Regions from separate parts of the Streptomyces sp. NPDC056361 genome, predicted to be linked through region 3. Evidence: riboswitches for the same ligand, from Rfam matches in the RefSeq annotation. Region 3 holds a riboswitch; each other region holds the start of a gene.
The links. Region 3 has a riboswitch for cobalamin ahead of ACFCY7_RS22185 (ribonucleoside-diphosphate reductase subunit alpha). Riboswitches for the same ligand answer to the same signal wherever they lie in the genome.
Positions count from the first base shown of each region.

Region 1: it holds a riboswitch for cobalamin, as region 3 does, so the genes downstream of both, ACFCY7_RS00740 (ABC transporter substrate-binding protein) here and ACFCY7_RS22185 (ribonucleoside-diphosphate reductase subunit alpha) in region 3, are expected to answer to the same signal.
Region 2: it holds a riboswitch for cobalamin, as region 3 does, so the genes downstream of both, ACFCY7_RS30015 (energy-coupling factor ABC transporter permease) here and ACFCY7_RS22185 (ribonucleoside-diphosphate reductase subunit alpha) in region 3, are expected to answer to the same signal.
Region 4: it holds a riboswitch for cobalamin, as region 3 does, so the genes downstream of both, cobN (cobaltochelatase subunit CobN) here and ACFCY7_RS22185 (ribonucleoside-diphosphate reductase subunit alpha) in region 3, are expected to answer to the same signal.

Region 1 is NZ_JBHJQI010000001.1:163,198-166,393, reverse strand. Features, by position in the region: gene ACFCY7_RS00755 (Mov34/MPN/PAD-1 family protein) at 1-136, shown strand, start outside; gene ACFCY7_RS00750 (GlxA family transcriptional regulator) at 127-1,098, opposite strand; gene ACFCY7_RS00745 (HD domain-containing protein) at 1,172-1,810, shown strand; cobalamin riboswitch at 1,803-1,938, shown strand; gene ACFCY7_RS00740 (ABC transporter substrate-binding protein) at 1,980-2,951, shown strand; gene ACFCY7_RS00735 (FecCD family ABC transporter permease) at 2,948-3,196, shown strand, end outside.
Region 2 is NZ_JBHJQI010000119.1:5,044-8,239, forward strand. Features, by position in the region: gene dhaK (dihydroxyacetone kinase subunit DhaK) at 1-406, shown strand, start outside; gene dhaL (dihydroxyacetone kinase subunit DhaL) at 487-1,107, shown strand; gene ACFCY7_RS30010 (PTS-dependent dihydroxyacetone kinase phosphotransferase subunit DhaM) at 1,269-1,655, shown strand; cobalamin riboswitch at 1,734-1,941, shown strand; gene ACFCY7_RS30015 (energy-coupling factor ABC transporter permease) at 1,970-2,668, shown strand; gene ACFCY7_RS30020 (energy-coupling factor ABC transporter substrate-binding protein) at 2,677-3,144, shown strand; gene cbiQ (cobalt ECF transporter T component CbiQ) at 3,151-3,196, shown strand, end outside.
Region 3 is NZ_JBHJQI010000067.1:25,123-28,318, forward strand. Features, by position in the region: gene mctP (monocarboxylate uptake permease MctP) at 1-470, shown strand, start outside; gene ACFCY7_RS22180 (GNAT family N-acetyltransferase) at 545-1,045, shown strand; cobalamin riboswitch at 1,063-1,223, shown strand; gene ACFCY7_RS22185 (ribonucleoside-diphosphate reductase subunit alpha) at 1,356-3,196, shown strand, end outside.
Region 4 is NZ_JBHJQI010000033.1:30,013-33,208, reverse strand. Features, by position in the region: gene ACFCY7_RS13610 (precorrin-8X methylmutase) at 1-247, opposite strand, end outside; gene ACFCY7_RS13605 (cobalamin biosynthesis protein CobG) at 262-1,512, opposite strand; cobalamin riboswitch at 1,591-1,724, shown strand; gene cobN (cobaltochelatase subunit CobN) at 1,802-3,196, shown strand, end outside.

The DNA.
Region 1 (3,196 bases), on a different contig from region 3:
CGAGCCGCAGGCCCACTACGTCCTCGTGTCCACCGCCGACACCGACGACGCCGGCCCCTTCCAGTTCCGCTCCTTCAACATCGTCGACGGCGTCGTGACCGAGGAGGACGTCGAGATCGTCGAGGCCTACGCGTAGGACGCGTCCGCCGCCGTCGTGCGGAACCGCGCCAGATAGGCGGAGGGCGTCACCCCGAAATGCCGGGCGAACGCCCTCCGCAGCGTCTCGTCGCTCCCCAGACCGCTCCGCGCCGCCGCCCCCGTCACGCTCGCCCCGCCCTCCAGGAGCATCCGGGCCGCCTCCACCCGCACCCGCTCCACGTACCCCGCCGGCGTCGCCCCGATCTGCTCCCGGAACAACCGGGTCAGATGCCGGGCGCTCACCCCCGCCCGCCGCGCGAGCACCGGAGCGCTGTGGTCCGCCGCCGGATCGGCCACCACCGCGTCCAGCAGCGGCCGGACCACCGGATGCGCCGTCGGAGGAGTCCGCGAGGCCGCCGAGAACTGCGACTGCCCGCCCGGCCGCTGCAGGAAGACCACCAGGTCCCTGGCCACCGCACGGGCCACCGCCGGCCCCCGGTCCTCCTCCACGAGCGCCAGGCACAGGTCGATCCCGGCCGTCACCCCCGCCGAACTCCACACCTCCCCGTCCCGCACGTGGATCGCGTCCGCATCCACCACCGCCTCCGGGAACCGGCGGGCCAGCTCCGCCGCGTGCTCCCAGTGCGTCGTCGCCCGCCGCCCGGCCAGCAGCCCCGCCGCACCCAGCGCGAACGCCCCCGTGCACACCGACGCCACCCGCCCCGAGCGCGCCGCGAGCCCCGCCACGGCCGGCGCCGCCGCCACGCACAGCTCCACGTCCACCGCCCCCGGCACGACCAGCGTGTCCGCGCCCGCCACCGCCGCCACCGCCAGATCGGCCCCGATCCGCAGCCCGCACGACGTCCGCACGTCCCGACCGTCGGGCGTGCACACCAGGACCTCGTACCCGGACCCCGCCGGGTCTCCGGACCCCGCCGTGGAGAACACCTCCAGGGGAGCCGAGACGTCCAGGAGCCGGACACCGTCGAAAGCCGCCACCACCACCGTGTGCACCGTCACGTGTCCGATTCTGTGGGATGCCTGTCCGCAGGGACATGGCAGGGGTACGGGCCCGGCGACGAGGCTGGTCCCCATGAACGCACTCGCGCTGATCCCCGACAGCAGGCTCGCCACCGCCGCCACCGAACTCGTCCGCGACACCACGAGCGACCTGATCTACGACCACTCCCGCCGCGTCTACCTCTTCGGCGCCCTCCAGGGCCGCGCCCGCGGCCTCGCCTTCGACGCCGAACTGCTCTACGTCGGCGCGATGTTCCACGACCTCGGCCTCGGGGAGAAGCACCGGGGGAGCGGACGCCGCTTCGAGGTCGACGGCGCCGAGGAGGCCGCCGCGTTCCTCCGCGCCCAAGGCGCCGACGAGGACGCCGTGCGCCGGGTCTGGACCGCGATCGCCCTGCACACGACCCCCGGCGTGCCCGAGTTCATGGAGCCCGAGGTCGCGCTCGTCACCGCCGGCGTCGAGTACGACGTCCTCGGCATCGGCTACGACGACCCCGCCGCCGTCGACCCCGGCGACCGGGCCGCGATCGTCGCCGCCCACCCCCGCCCCGACTTCAAGCGCCGCATCCTGGAGGCCTTCGCCGACGGCATCGCCCCCAAGCCGGACACCACCTTCGGCAACGTCAAGGCCGACGTCCTGCGCCACCACGTGCCCGGCTTCGTCCCCGGCGACTTCGTGACCACCATCCGCGACTCGCCCTGGCCCGAGTGAGACACTGGCCGGGACCAAAGGGCGGCAGGACCCAGGAAGCCGGTGCGAATCCGGCACGGTCCCGCCACTGTGACCGCCTCCCCAGGGGGGGCGGAAGCCAGGAACTGACCTGCCGCCTTCTCACCACCGATCGGGGACGTGGAAATCCCCGGAGGAGGCCCGTTCCGCCGTGCCCTGGCGTCGCCCGCTGCTGTCCGCAGTCGTCCTGATCCCGCTGCTCGCCGCCTGCTCGGCCGCCCCCGAGGCCGCCGCGCCGCCCGCGAAACCCGCCGCGGGATTCCCGTACACCGTCACCAACTGCGGTGTGCAGCACACCTACCAGGCCCCGCCCCGGCGCGCGGTCACCATGAACCAGCACGTCACCGAGATCATGCTCGCGCTCGGCCTGGAGAAGTCGCTCGTCGGCACCGCCTACCTCGACGACGCGATCCTCCCCGCGTACGAGAAGGCGTACGGCACCGTGCCCGTCCTCGCGAAGGAGTACCCCTCCAAGGAGGCCCTCCTCGCCGCGAACCCCGACTTCGTGTACGGCGGCTACTCCTCCGCCTTCTCCGCCGAGGACGGCCGGAGCCGCGACGACCTGGCGCGCTCCGGCATCGCGACCCGCCTCAACACCGAGTACTGCCCCACCGGTTCGCCCTCCGTCGAGGACCTCTACCGCGAAGTCCGCGAGACCGGCCGGACGTTCGGCGTCGCCGACCGCGCCGAGACGTGGATCCGGCAGGCCCGCGCCACCGTCGCCGCCACGGAGAAGCGGCTCGACGGCACCCGGCCCGTCTCCGTCTTCGTCTACGACAGCGGCGACAAGACCGCCTTCACCGCCGGCGGCAAGGGCATCGGCAACGAGCTCATCACCCGCGCCGGCGGCCGGAACGTCTTCGCCGACCTCGACAAGGCCTTCGGCGACGCCACCTGGGAACAGGTCGTCGACCGCCGCCCGGACGTCATCGTGATCTACGACTACGGCTCCACCACCGTCGAACAGAAGAAGAAGCGGCTCCTCGACGACCCCGCACTCAAGGACGTCCCCGCCATCAGGAACCACCGGTTCGCCGTGCTGCCCCTCTCCGACACCGTCCTCGGCGTCCGCGTCCCCGGCGCCGTCGACAAGCTGGCCGCCCAGCTCCACCCCGCCCGGTGAGCACCGCACTCCGCCCGGCCCGGACCCCCGCCCGCACGGCGGCCCCGGGCACGGGCCCCGCACGGTACGCCCTCGTCGTCGCCGGACTCGTCCTCGCACTGGCCGCCGCCGCGCTCGCCTCCCTCGCGCTCGGCTCCGTCCGCATCCCGCCCGGCCAGGTCCTCGACGCCCTGACCGGACGGGCGGGCCCCTCGCCGTACCGGACGATCGTGCTCGACGTACGGCTGCCCCGCGTCCTCCTCGGC
Region 2 (3,196 bases), on a different contig from region 3:
GCCCGCGAAGGGCAGTCCCACCTTCGACCTGCCGGACGGGGAGCTGGAGTTGGGCGTCGGCATCCACGGTGAGCCGGGCCGGGAGCGCCGGGCCATGATGACGTCGCGGGAGATCGCCGACTTCGCCGTGGACGCCGTCGTCGAGGACCTGGGTCCCACCGGTCCGGTGCTCGTGCTGGTCAACGGCATGGGCGGGACGCCGCTTCTGGAGCTGTACGGCTTCAACGCGGAGGTGCAGCGGGTGCTCGCCGAGCGGGGCGTGCCGGTGGCGCGGACGCTGGTCGGGAACTACGTGACCTCGCTCGACATGGCGGGCTGCTCGGTGTCGCTGTGCGAGGTGGACGACGAACTGCTGCGGCTGTGGGACGCGCCCGTGCAGACGCCCGCCCTGCGCTGGGGCCGGTGAGCCGGGCCGTGGGGACACCGGCGGACACGGGAACGGGCGAGGGAGAGGCAGTGGGCGAGGTAGTGGGAGTGGGAGAGGGCATGACGGAGACGTTCGGTGCGGAGTTCCTGGTGCGCTGGCTGGCCGCGGTCGCCGAGGCCGTGGAGCGCGAGGCGGACCGGCTGACCGAGCTTGACTCGGCGATCGGCGACGCCGACCACGGCGCCAACCTCAAGCGGGGATTCGCCGCCGTGGCCGAGACGCTGGCCAAGGAACCGCCGACGACACCCGGCGCCGTGCTCACCACCGCCGGACGGCAGCTGATCTCCACGGTCGGCGGCGCGTCGGGGCCCCTCTACGGAACGCTGCTGCGCCGCACCGGCAAGACCCTCGGCGAGGACGAGCGGTTCGACCGGACGCAGCTCGCCGAGGCGCTGGGTGCGGGCGTCGCCGCCGTGTCCCAGCTCGGCGGGGCTCAGGTGGGCGACAAGACGATGCTGGACGCACTGGTGCCGGCCGTGGAAGGCCTGCGGACCTCGTTCGGCGCGGCCTCCGCGGCCGCCGAGGAAGGTGCCCTCGGGACCGTACCCCTGCGGGCGCGCAAGGGCCGGGCGAGCTATCTCGGCGAACGGTCGGTCGGGCACCAGGATCCGGGGGCGACGTCGTCGGCGCTGCTGTTCTCGACGCTGGCCGCGACCGCGCGCACCGAGGGGGCGTCGTGAGCACGGCGACCGGCGGTTTCGACGGTTCGACGCCCGGCGCTTCGGCATCCACCGGCTCGGCACCCGGCGCGTCCGCGTCCGGCGGCTCGGCGTCCGGTGCCTCCGCGTCCGACGCCTCGACGTCCACCGGCTCGACGCCCGGCGCCTCCGCGTCCGTCGGCATCGTGCTCGTGTCGCACAGTGCGGCGGTCGCGGTGGCCGTGGCGGAGCTGGCGCGGGGGCTTGCGGGGGGCGGGGGGCTCGCGCCGGTGGCGGCGGCGGGGGGAACGCCGGACGGGGGGTTGGGGACGAGTTCGGAGTTGATCGCCGAGGCGGCGAAGGCGGTGGACCGGGGGGCGGGGGTGGCGCTCCTGGTCGATCTGGGGAGTGCGGTGCTCACGGTGAAGGCGCTGCTCGCCGAGGGGGACGAACTGCCCGCGGGTGCGCGGTTGGTGGACGCTCCGTTCGTCGAGGGCGCGGTCGCGGCGCTGGTGACGGCGAGCGCGGGTGGGGACCTCGACGCGGTGGTGGCGGCGGCCTCGGAGGCGTACGCGTACCGCAAGGAGTGAGCCCGCGCGGCGAGTGCGCGGAGTGACGGAGGGGGCGCGGCGGGTGGCGGCCGTGTTGTGATGCAGCAGGTCAACCCACTAATGTCGCAGGGCCTTGGTGTACGGGAAACCGGTGAAGTACCGGTGCGGCCCTCGCCACTGTGATCGGGAGGTCCGGCTCCACCCCCGCGGGGAACACCCTCGGGGAAGCCACTGGACCGCGGCGGGAGACCGTCGCGGTGTGGGAAGGCGGAGTCGGACGGCATGACCGTCAGCCAGGAGACCGGCCAGGGTGCGTTGTCCATCCACGAGGTGCTGGAGAGGGTCTCCCGACCATGCATATAGCCGAGGGGTATCTGCCCCCCGCTCACGCCGCCGCCTGGGGCGTCGCGGCCGCCCCGTTCGTCGTCCACGGGGTCCGCGCGCTGACCCGCGAGGTGCGGTCCAACCCCGAGTCCACGCTGCTGCTCGGCGCCTCCGGCGCCTTCACGTTCGTCCTGTCCGCGCTCAAACTGCCCTCGGTGACGGGGAGTTGTTCCCATCCGACCGGTACGGGTCTGGGGGCGATCCTGTTCCGGCCGCCGATCATGGCGGTCCTCGGCACGATCACCCTGCTGTTCCAGGCGCTGCTGCTCGCCCACGGCGGCCTGACCACGCTCGGCGCCAACGCCTTCTCGATGGCGGTCGTCGGGCCGTGGGCGGGGTACGGGACGTACCGGCTGCTGCGCCGGTTCGGTACGCCGCTGATGGTCGCCGTGTTCTTCGGCGCGTTCGTCGCCGACCTGTCCACGTACTGCGTCACGAGCGTGCAGCTGGCGCTCGCGTTCCCGGACGCCGGTACGGGAGTGCCGGGCGCGCTGGCCAAGTTCGGCGGGATCTTCGCGGTGACGCAGATTCCGCTGGCGGTGAGCGAGGGCCTGCTCACGGTGCTCGTGATGCGGCTGCTCAGCCAGTCGAGCAAGGGCGAGCTGACCCGGCTGGGTGTCCTCCCCCGGCCGCGGACCGCGCTCGACAAGGAGGCGGCCGCGCGATGAGCGTCAAGATCAGCCGTAACGCGAGGATCAACGGACTGCTGCTGCTCGTCGTCGTCGCGCTCGCGGTGCTGCCGCTCGCGCTGGGTCTCGGCGACCACAAGGAGCAGCCGTTCAGCGGGTCCGACGGGGAGGCCGAGACGGCCATCACCGAACTCGATCCCGACTACAAGCCCTGGTTCAGCCCCCTGTACGAGCCGCCGTCCGGCGAGATCGAGTCGGCGCTCTTCGCGCTCCAGGCGGCCCTGGGCGCCGGTGTCCTGGCGTACTACTTCGGCCTGCGGCGCGGCCGCCGGCAGGGGGAGGCGCGGGCCGCGGCGGCCATGGCCGAGGCGGAAGGAGCGGTGGCGCACGGAGCCGCAGCGGACGGAGCGGCAGCGGACGGAGCGGCAGCGGACGGAGCGGCGGCGGACGGAGCGGCGGCGGACGAGGGCGGCACGGGGGCCGCTGCCCGGCCCGTCGACGGGCGGGACGCGTAGTCGCCGATGCTGCCCATCGACGCGGCGGCGCACAGCAGTCGCTGGCGCTCCC
Region 3 (3,196 bases):
CCAAGCTGGTCTCGCTCCTGGTGAAGGTCGGCGCGCTGGTCTTCGTCCTCACCATGGACAAGACGGTCGCGATCAACTTCCAGCTGCTCGGCGGCATCTGGATCCTGCAGACCTTCCCGGCCCTCGTCGGCGGTCTGTTCACCCGCTGGTTCCACCGCTGGGCGCTGCTCGCCGGCTGGGCCGTCGGCATGGTCTACGGCACGTTCGCCGCGTACGGCGTCGCCAGCCCGACCCAGAAGCACTTCGGCGGCTCGTCCGCCGAGATCCCCGGCATCGGCGAGATCGGCTACATCGGTCTCACCGCCTTCGTCCTCAACCTCGTCGTCACGGTCGTCCTGACCTTCGTCCTCAAGGCCGTCAAGGCCCCCGAGGGCGTCGACGAGACCTCGCCCGAGGACTACACGGCGGACGCCGGCGACGCCACGGCCGGCTCGTCGGACCGCGCGAAGGTCGGCGCCTCGGTGCACTGACCCGCGGAAGCGCACAGTGAGGGGCCCGGGAAATCCCGGGCCCCTTTCGCGCGCGGTGGAGGCAGACTTCCCTCATGGACATCGTGATCAGGGCGGTACGGCCCGAGGAATACGAGGAGCTCGGCGAGCTCACCGGACTGACCTATCTGAACGACGGGCTGCTGCTCCACGGCGAGGACGACTTCTATCTGGCCGTGCTCCGCGACACGGCCCGGCGGGCCCGCGAGAGCGAGGTGCTCGTCGCCGCCGACCCGGAGGGCGGCATCATCGGCGGGGTGACCTTCGCCGCCGGCGGCACCACCTGGGCGGACATCGCGGTCGCCGGCGAGGCCGAGTTCCGGATGCTGGTGGTCGCGCCCGCGGCCCGCGGCAGGGGCGTCGGAGAGGCGCTCGTACGCGCCTGCGCGGACCGGGCGCGGGCCCTCCCCGGGTGCGCGCGGCTGGTGCTCTCCACGGACGCGAAGATGGCCGCGGCGCACCGGATCTACGAGCGGCTCGGCTTCGTCCGCACCCCCGATCGGGACTGGGAGCCGATCCCCGGCCACGCGCTGCGGACGTACGCGCTGGAGCTGTAGCCCCACGACCGACACAACATGTGGGGGGTGCCGTCAGCGGCGCCCCCCACATGTATGCTCATCCTCGCTGTCGACGCAGGGGAATCCGGCGCGAATCCGGAACTGTCCCGCAACGGTGTGCTTCGTGCGGTTTCGTACGGAGTGAGTCCGAAGACCTGCCGCCAGCGCGCCCGGTCCTTCCGTTCCGGGTGCCACTGACTTCCGGGCCTCGCGGAGTGGGCCGGTGGACACGGCGCGTCCGGCGTGACGGACGCCCTCCTGCCCGCCTTCCCCCGTCGCGGCCCCGAGCCGAGCGAGGGAGAGCCCCCACGTGACCATCGCGCCCGCCGATCCGGCTTCGGCCGAGGCTTCCGCGGTCGAGAGCGACGGCCCCGGGACCGTGCTGCTGCGGACCCTGACCGACCTCACCGCCGATCTCCCCGACACCGACCCCGGCAAGATCGCCGCCGCCGCCCTGCGCGGCCGCAGCGCCGCGTCGGACGAGGCGGAACTGCGCGAGCTGGCCACCGAGGCGGCCGCGGGCCTGATCGCCGAGGACCCGGCGTACTCCCGGCTCGCCGCCCGGCTCCTGACGATCACCATCGCCGACGAGGCGGCCGACCAGGGCGCGGTCTCCTTCTCCGCCTCCGTCTCCGTCGGTCACCGCGAGGGCCTGATCGCCGACCGCACCGCCGCCTTCGTCGCGCTGCACGCGGACCGGCTCGACACCCTGATCGACCGGGACGCCGACGACCGCTTCGGCTACTTCGGCCTGCGCACCCTCTACTCGCGCTACCTGCTGCGCCACCCGATCACCCGCAAGGTGATCGAGACCCCGCAGCACTTCATGCTGCGCGTCGCCTGCGGCCTGGCCGAGGACGACAGCGTCCGCGCGCTCGACGAGGTCGCCGCGCTGTACGGGCTGATGAGCCGCCTGGACTACCTGCCGTCCTCCCCCACGCTCTTCAACTCCGGTACCCGCCACCCGCAGATGTCCTCCTGCTACCTCCTGGACTCCCCGCAGGACGAGCTGGACTCCATCTACGGCCGCTACCACCAGGTCGCGCGCCTGTCGAAGCACGCCGGCGGCATCGGGCTCTCCTACTCCCGCATCCGCGCCCGCGGTTCGCTGATCCGCGGCACCAACGGCCACTCCAACGGCATCGTTCCGTTCCTGAAGACCCTCGACGCCTCCGTCGCCGCGGTGAACCAGGGCGGCCGCCGCAAGGGCGCCGCCGCCGTCTACCTGGAGACCTGGCACGCGGACATCGAGGAGTTCCTGGAGCTCCGCGACAACACGGGCGAGGACCAGCGCCGTACGCACAACCTGAACCTGGCGCACTGGATCCCGGACGAGTTCATGCGCCGCGTCAACGCGGACGCCGACTGGTCCCTCTTCTCGCCGTCGGACGTGCCCGAGCTCGTCGACCTGTACGGCGACGAGTTCGACGCCGCCTACCGCGCCGCCGAGGCGAAGGGCCTGGCCCGCAAGACGATGCCGGCCCGCGACCTGTACGGCCGGATGATGCGGACCCTGGCCCAGACCGGCAACGGCTGGATGACCTTCAAGGACGCGTCCAACCGGACCGCGAACCAGACCGCCGAGCCCGGCACCGTCGTCCACTCCTCGAACCTCTGCACCGAGATCATCGAGGTCACGAACGACGGCGAGACCGCCGTCTGCAACCTCGGTTCGGTGAACCTGGGCGCGTTCGTCACCGGCGGCGACATCGACTGGGAGCGCCTCGACGAGACCGTCCGCACGGCCGTCACCTTCCTCGACCGGGTCGTCGACATCAACTTCTACCCGACCGAGCAGGCCGGGCGTTCCAACGCCCGCTGGCGGCCGGTCGGCCTGGGCGCGATGGGCCTCCAGGACGTCTTCTTCCAGCTGCGGCTGCCGTTCGACTCCGCCGAGGCGCGCGCGCTGTCCACCCGTATCGCCGAGCGGATCATGCTCGCCGCGTACGAGGCCTCCGCCGACCTCGCCGAGCGCAGCGGCCCGCTCCCGGCCTGGGAGCAGACCCGCACCGCCCGCGGCGTGCTGCACCCGGACCACTACGACGTGGAGCTCAACTGGCCGGAGCGCTGGGCCGCGCTGCGCGAGCGGATCGCCGCCGTCGGCATGCGCAACAGCCTGCTCCTGGCCATCGCGCCGACCGCGACGATCGC
Region 4 (3,196 bases), on a different contig from region 3:
CGCCGCTGGCGACCATCTGCGCGTCGCAGAGGATCGGGGCGCCGGCGCGGAGGGCCGCGCGGCCCCGGGAGACGACCTGCGGCGAGTAGGCGATATCGCGTACGAGGTCGGTCATGCCGCAGGCGTGGATCATCCGGACCGCCACCTGGGCGACGTCGGCGGGCAGGCCCGCCAGATCCGCCTCGGCGCGGATCGTGGCAAAGGACTGGCGGTAGATCTCCGCCCCGTCCTTCTCGTAGTCGAACATCGTGTCGCTCTCGCTCATCTCGTCGTCGTGCGGGCCGTGGTGACAGCTTCGGTCAGGGCGGTACGGGGGGTGGGGGCGCCGTCCACCAGGTAGGCGCCGTCGGCGGTGGCGACGACGTCGATCCAGGTGCCGTGCGGGTGACCGCAGCGGCGCTCGCACCCGGAGTAGTGGGCCGGGAGGCCGGCGGCCGCGGCGGGACCGGGCCGCTCGGCGGCCGCGTCGGCGCGGACGTCCGCGAGGGACTTGGCGCAGCCGGGCCGGCCCGTGCAGGCGGTGACGCCCGCCCCGGGGGCGTGGGGGCGGGTGATCAGCCCGTGCGCGGCGAGGTCGGCGAGCCGGTCGGCCGCCGCCCCGACCACGACGGCACCGCGCCACGGCGTCAGCCGCACCTCGTCGGCGGGCAGCAGCGCGCGCAGCTGGGCGGCGGTGAGGCGGCCGAGGGGCGCGAGGACGTACAGGGCGCCGGTGCCGAGCGGCCCGGGGGCGGGCGGCGCGCCGAGGACGAGGAGCGACCGCGCCGGCGGTACGGGCTCGGCCGCGATCCCGGCCCGGTCGAGGGCGCCCGGCAGGTCGGGGACGGCGCCCGCCGGCAGTTCCTTCACCCGCCAGGCGCCGGTCCCGGCCTCCCGGGCGGCGTCGAGGAAGGCTCCGGCGGCGGCGAGGGCGGCCCGGGGCGCGTCGGTTCCGGCGATCCGGAAGGCCCGTCCACCGACGTACATGACGACTGTCCCCGGCTCCGCTGCGACCAAGGTCACATCGCCGCCGAGTCCCGCCACGTCGCCGCGCCCGTCGTCGAGGACGAAGAGGAAGCGGCCCGAGAGCGCCGCCGTCCAGGGCTCCGCGCAGAGCAGGGAGTCGAGCTCGCGGGCCCACAACTGGACGTCGGGGCGGCCGAGTCCGTCGAGTCCGCCGATCGGCGAGGCGACGATGTTGCGGACGCGTTCGTGGGTGGGGGAGGGGAGCAGGCCCGCGTCGGCGAGCAGGTCCGCGAGGGCCGCGCCGCAGTCGTCCGCGAGGCCGCGGAGTTCCGCGTTGCCGCGCGAGGTGATGCTGATCCGTCCGTCGCCGAGGGTCTCCGCGGCGTGCGCCAGAACCTCGACCTGGCGTGCCGTCAGGCGGCCTGCGGGCAGGCGGAGTCGGGCCAGGCGGCCGTCGTCGGCCGCGTGCAGGCGCAACGCCCCTGGGCAGGCGTCTCCGCGGTCCCGAATGCGAGGTTCGCCCGGTTCGGGAGCCGGGGGTGGGGTGGGCGGCATGGCGGCGAGCATACCCACGGGCCACCGGCCGACCACCGGGTGTGATCCGGCCGACTCCCCGGCACGCCCCGCCCCGCCGACGGCACGATCTACTATGCACACGGCATGGGGTCCCAGGACCCCGGGGAGGAAGCCCGGTGAGAATCCGGCGCGGTCCCGCCACTGTGAGCCCGTACCAGCGATGGCACGGGTGAGTCAGGAACTCCCTTCCCCAAGCTCTCGGCTTCGCTCGAGCAGGGGAGGCCCCAAACCACACGACCACCCGGGGCGCGGACAACCCCGAGGAAGGCCTGAGCTCGCCATGCTTCTGCTGCTGTCGCACTCCGACACCGACCTGCTCAGCGCCCGTGCGGCGAACGCCGGCTCCGCCGGCGGCCCGGTCGAGTACCGCTTCGCCAACCCCGCCCGCCTCCCCCTCGCCGACCTGCCCGGCCTCCTCGACGACGCCGAGCTCGTCGTCGTCCGCCTCCTCGGCGGCCTCCGCTCCTGGCAGGAGGGCCTCGACGCCATCCGCGCGACCGGAAAGCCGGTCGTCGTCCTCAGCGGCGAACAGGCCCCCGACGCCCAGCTGATGGAGGCCTCCACGGTCCCCGTCGGCGTCGCCACCGAGGCCCACGCCTACCTCGCGCACGGCGGCCCGGAGAACCTGGAGCAGCTGGCCCGCTTCCTCTCCGACACCGTCCTGCTCACCGGCCACGGCTTCGAGGCCCCGGCCGCCGCCCCCACCTGGGGCCCGCTGGAGCGCACCCCGAAGCCCACCGACGGCCCGACCGTCGCCGTGCTCTACTACCGCGCCCACCACATGAGCGGGAACACCGGCTTCGTCGGCACCCTCTGCGACGCCATCGAGGACGCCGGAGCCCGGGCGCTGCCCCTGTACGTGGCCTCCCTGCGCGCCCCCGAGGCGGAGCTGATCTCCGTCCTGAGCGGAGCCGACGCCATCGTCACCACCGTCCTCGCCGCCGGCGGCACCAAGCCGGCCGAGGCGCAGGCCGGCGGCGACGAGGAGGCCTGGGACGCGGGCGCGCTCGCCGCGCTCGACGTGCCGATCCTCCAGGCGCTGTGCCTGACCGGCTCGCGGTCCGCGTGGGAGGAGAACGACGAGGGCCTCTCGCCGCTGGACGCCGCCAGCCAGGTCGCCGTGCCCGAGTTCGACGGCCGGCTCATCACCGTCCCCTTCTCCTTCAAGGAGATCGACGAGGACGGCCTGCCCGCGTACGTCGCCGACGCCGAGCGCGCGGCCCGCGTCGCGGGGATCGCCGTCCGGCACGCCCGGCTCCGCCACATCCCGAACGCCGAGAAGAAGCTGGCGCTCGTCCTCTCCGCGTACCCGACCAAGCACTCCCGCATCGGCAACGCGGTCGGCCTCGACACCCCCGCCTCCGCCGTCGCGCTGCTCCGCCGCCTCATCGCGGAGGGCTACGACTTCGGGCCGGAGGAGGACCTCCCCGGCCTGGTCTCCGGCGACGGCGACGAGCTGATCTACGCCCTCATCGAGGCCGGCGGCCACGACCAGGACTGGCTCACCGAGGAGCAGCTCGCCCGCAACCCGGTCCGCATCCCGGCCGCCGACTACAAGCGCTGGTACGCGACGCTGCCCGCCGAGCTCCGCGAGCAGGTCGAGGAGCACTGGGGCCCGGCGCCCGGCGAGATGTTCCTCGACCGGTCCCGCAACCCGGAGGGCGACATCGTCCTC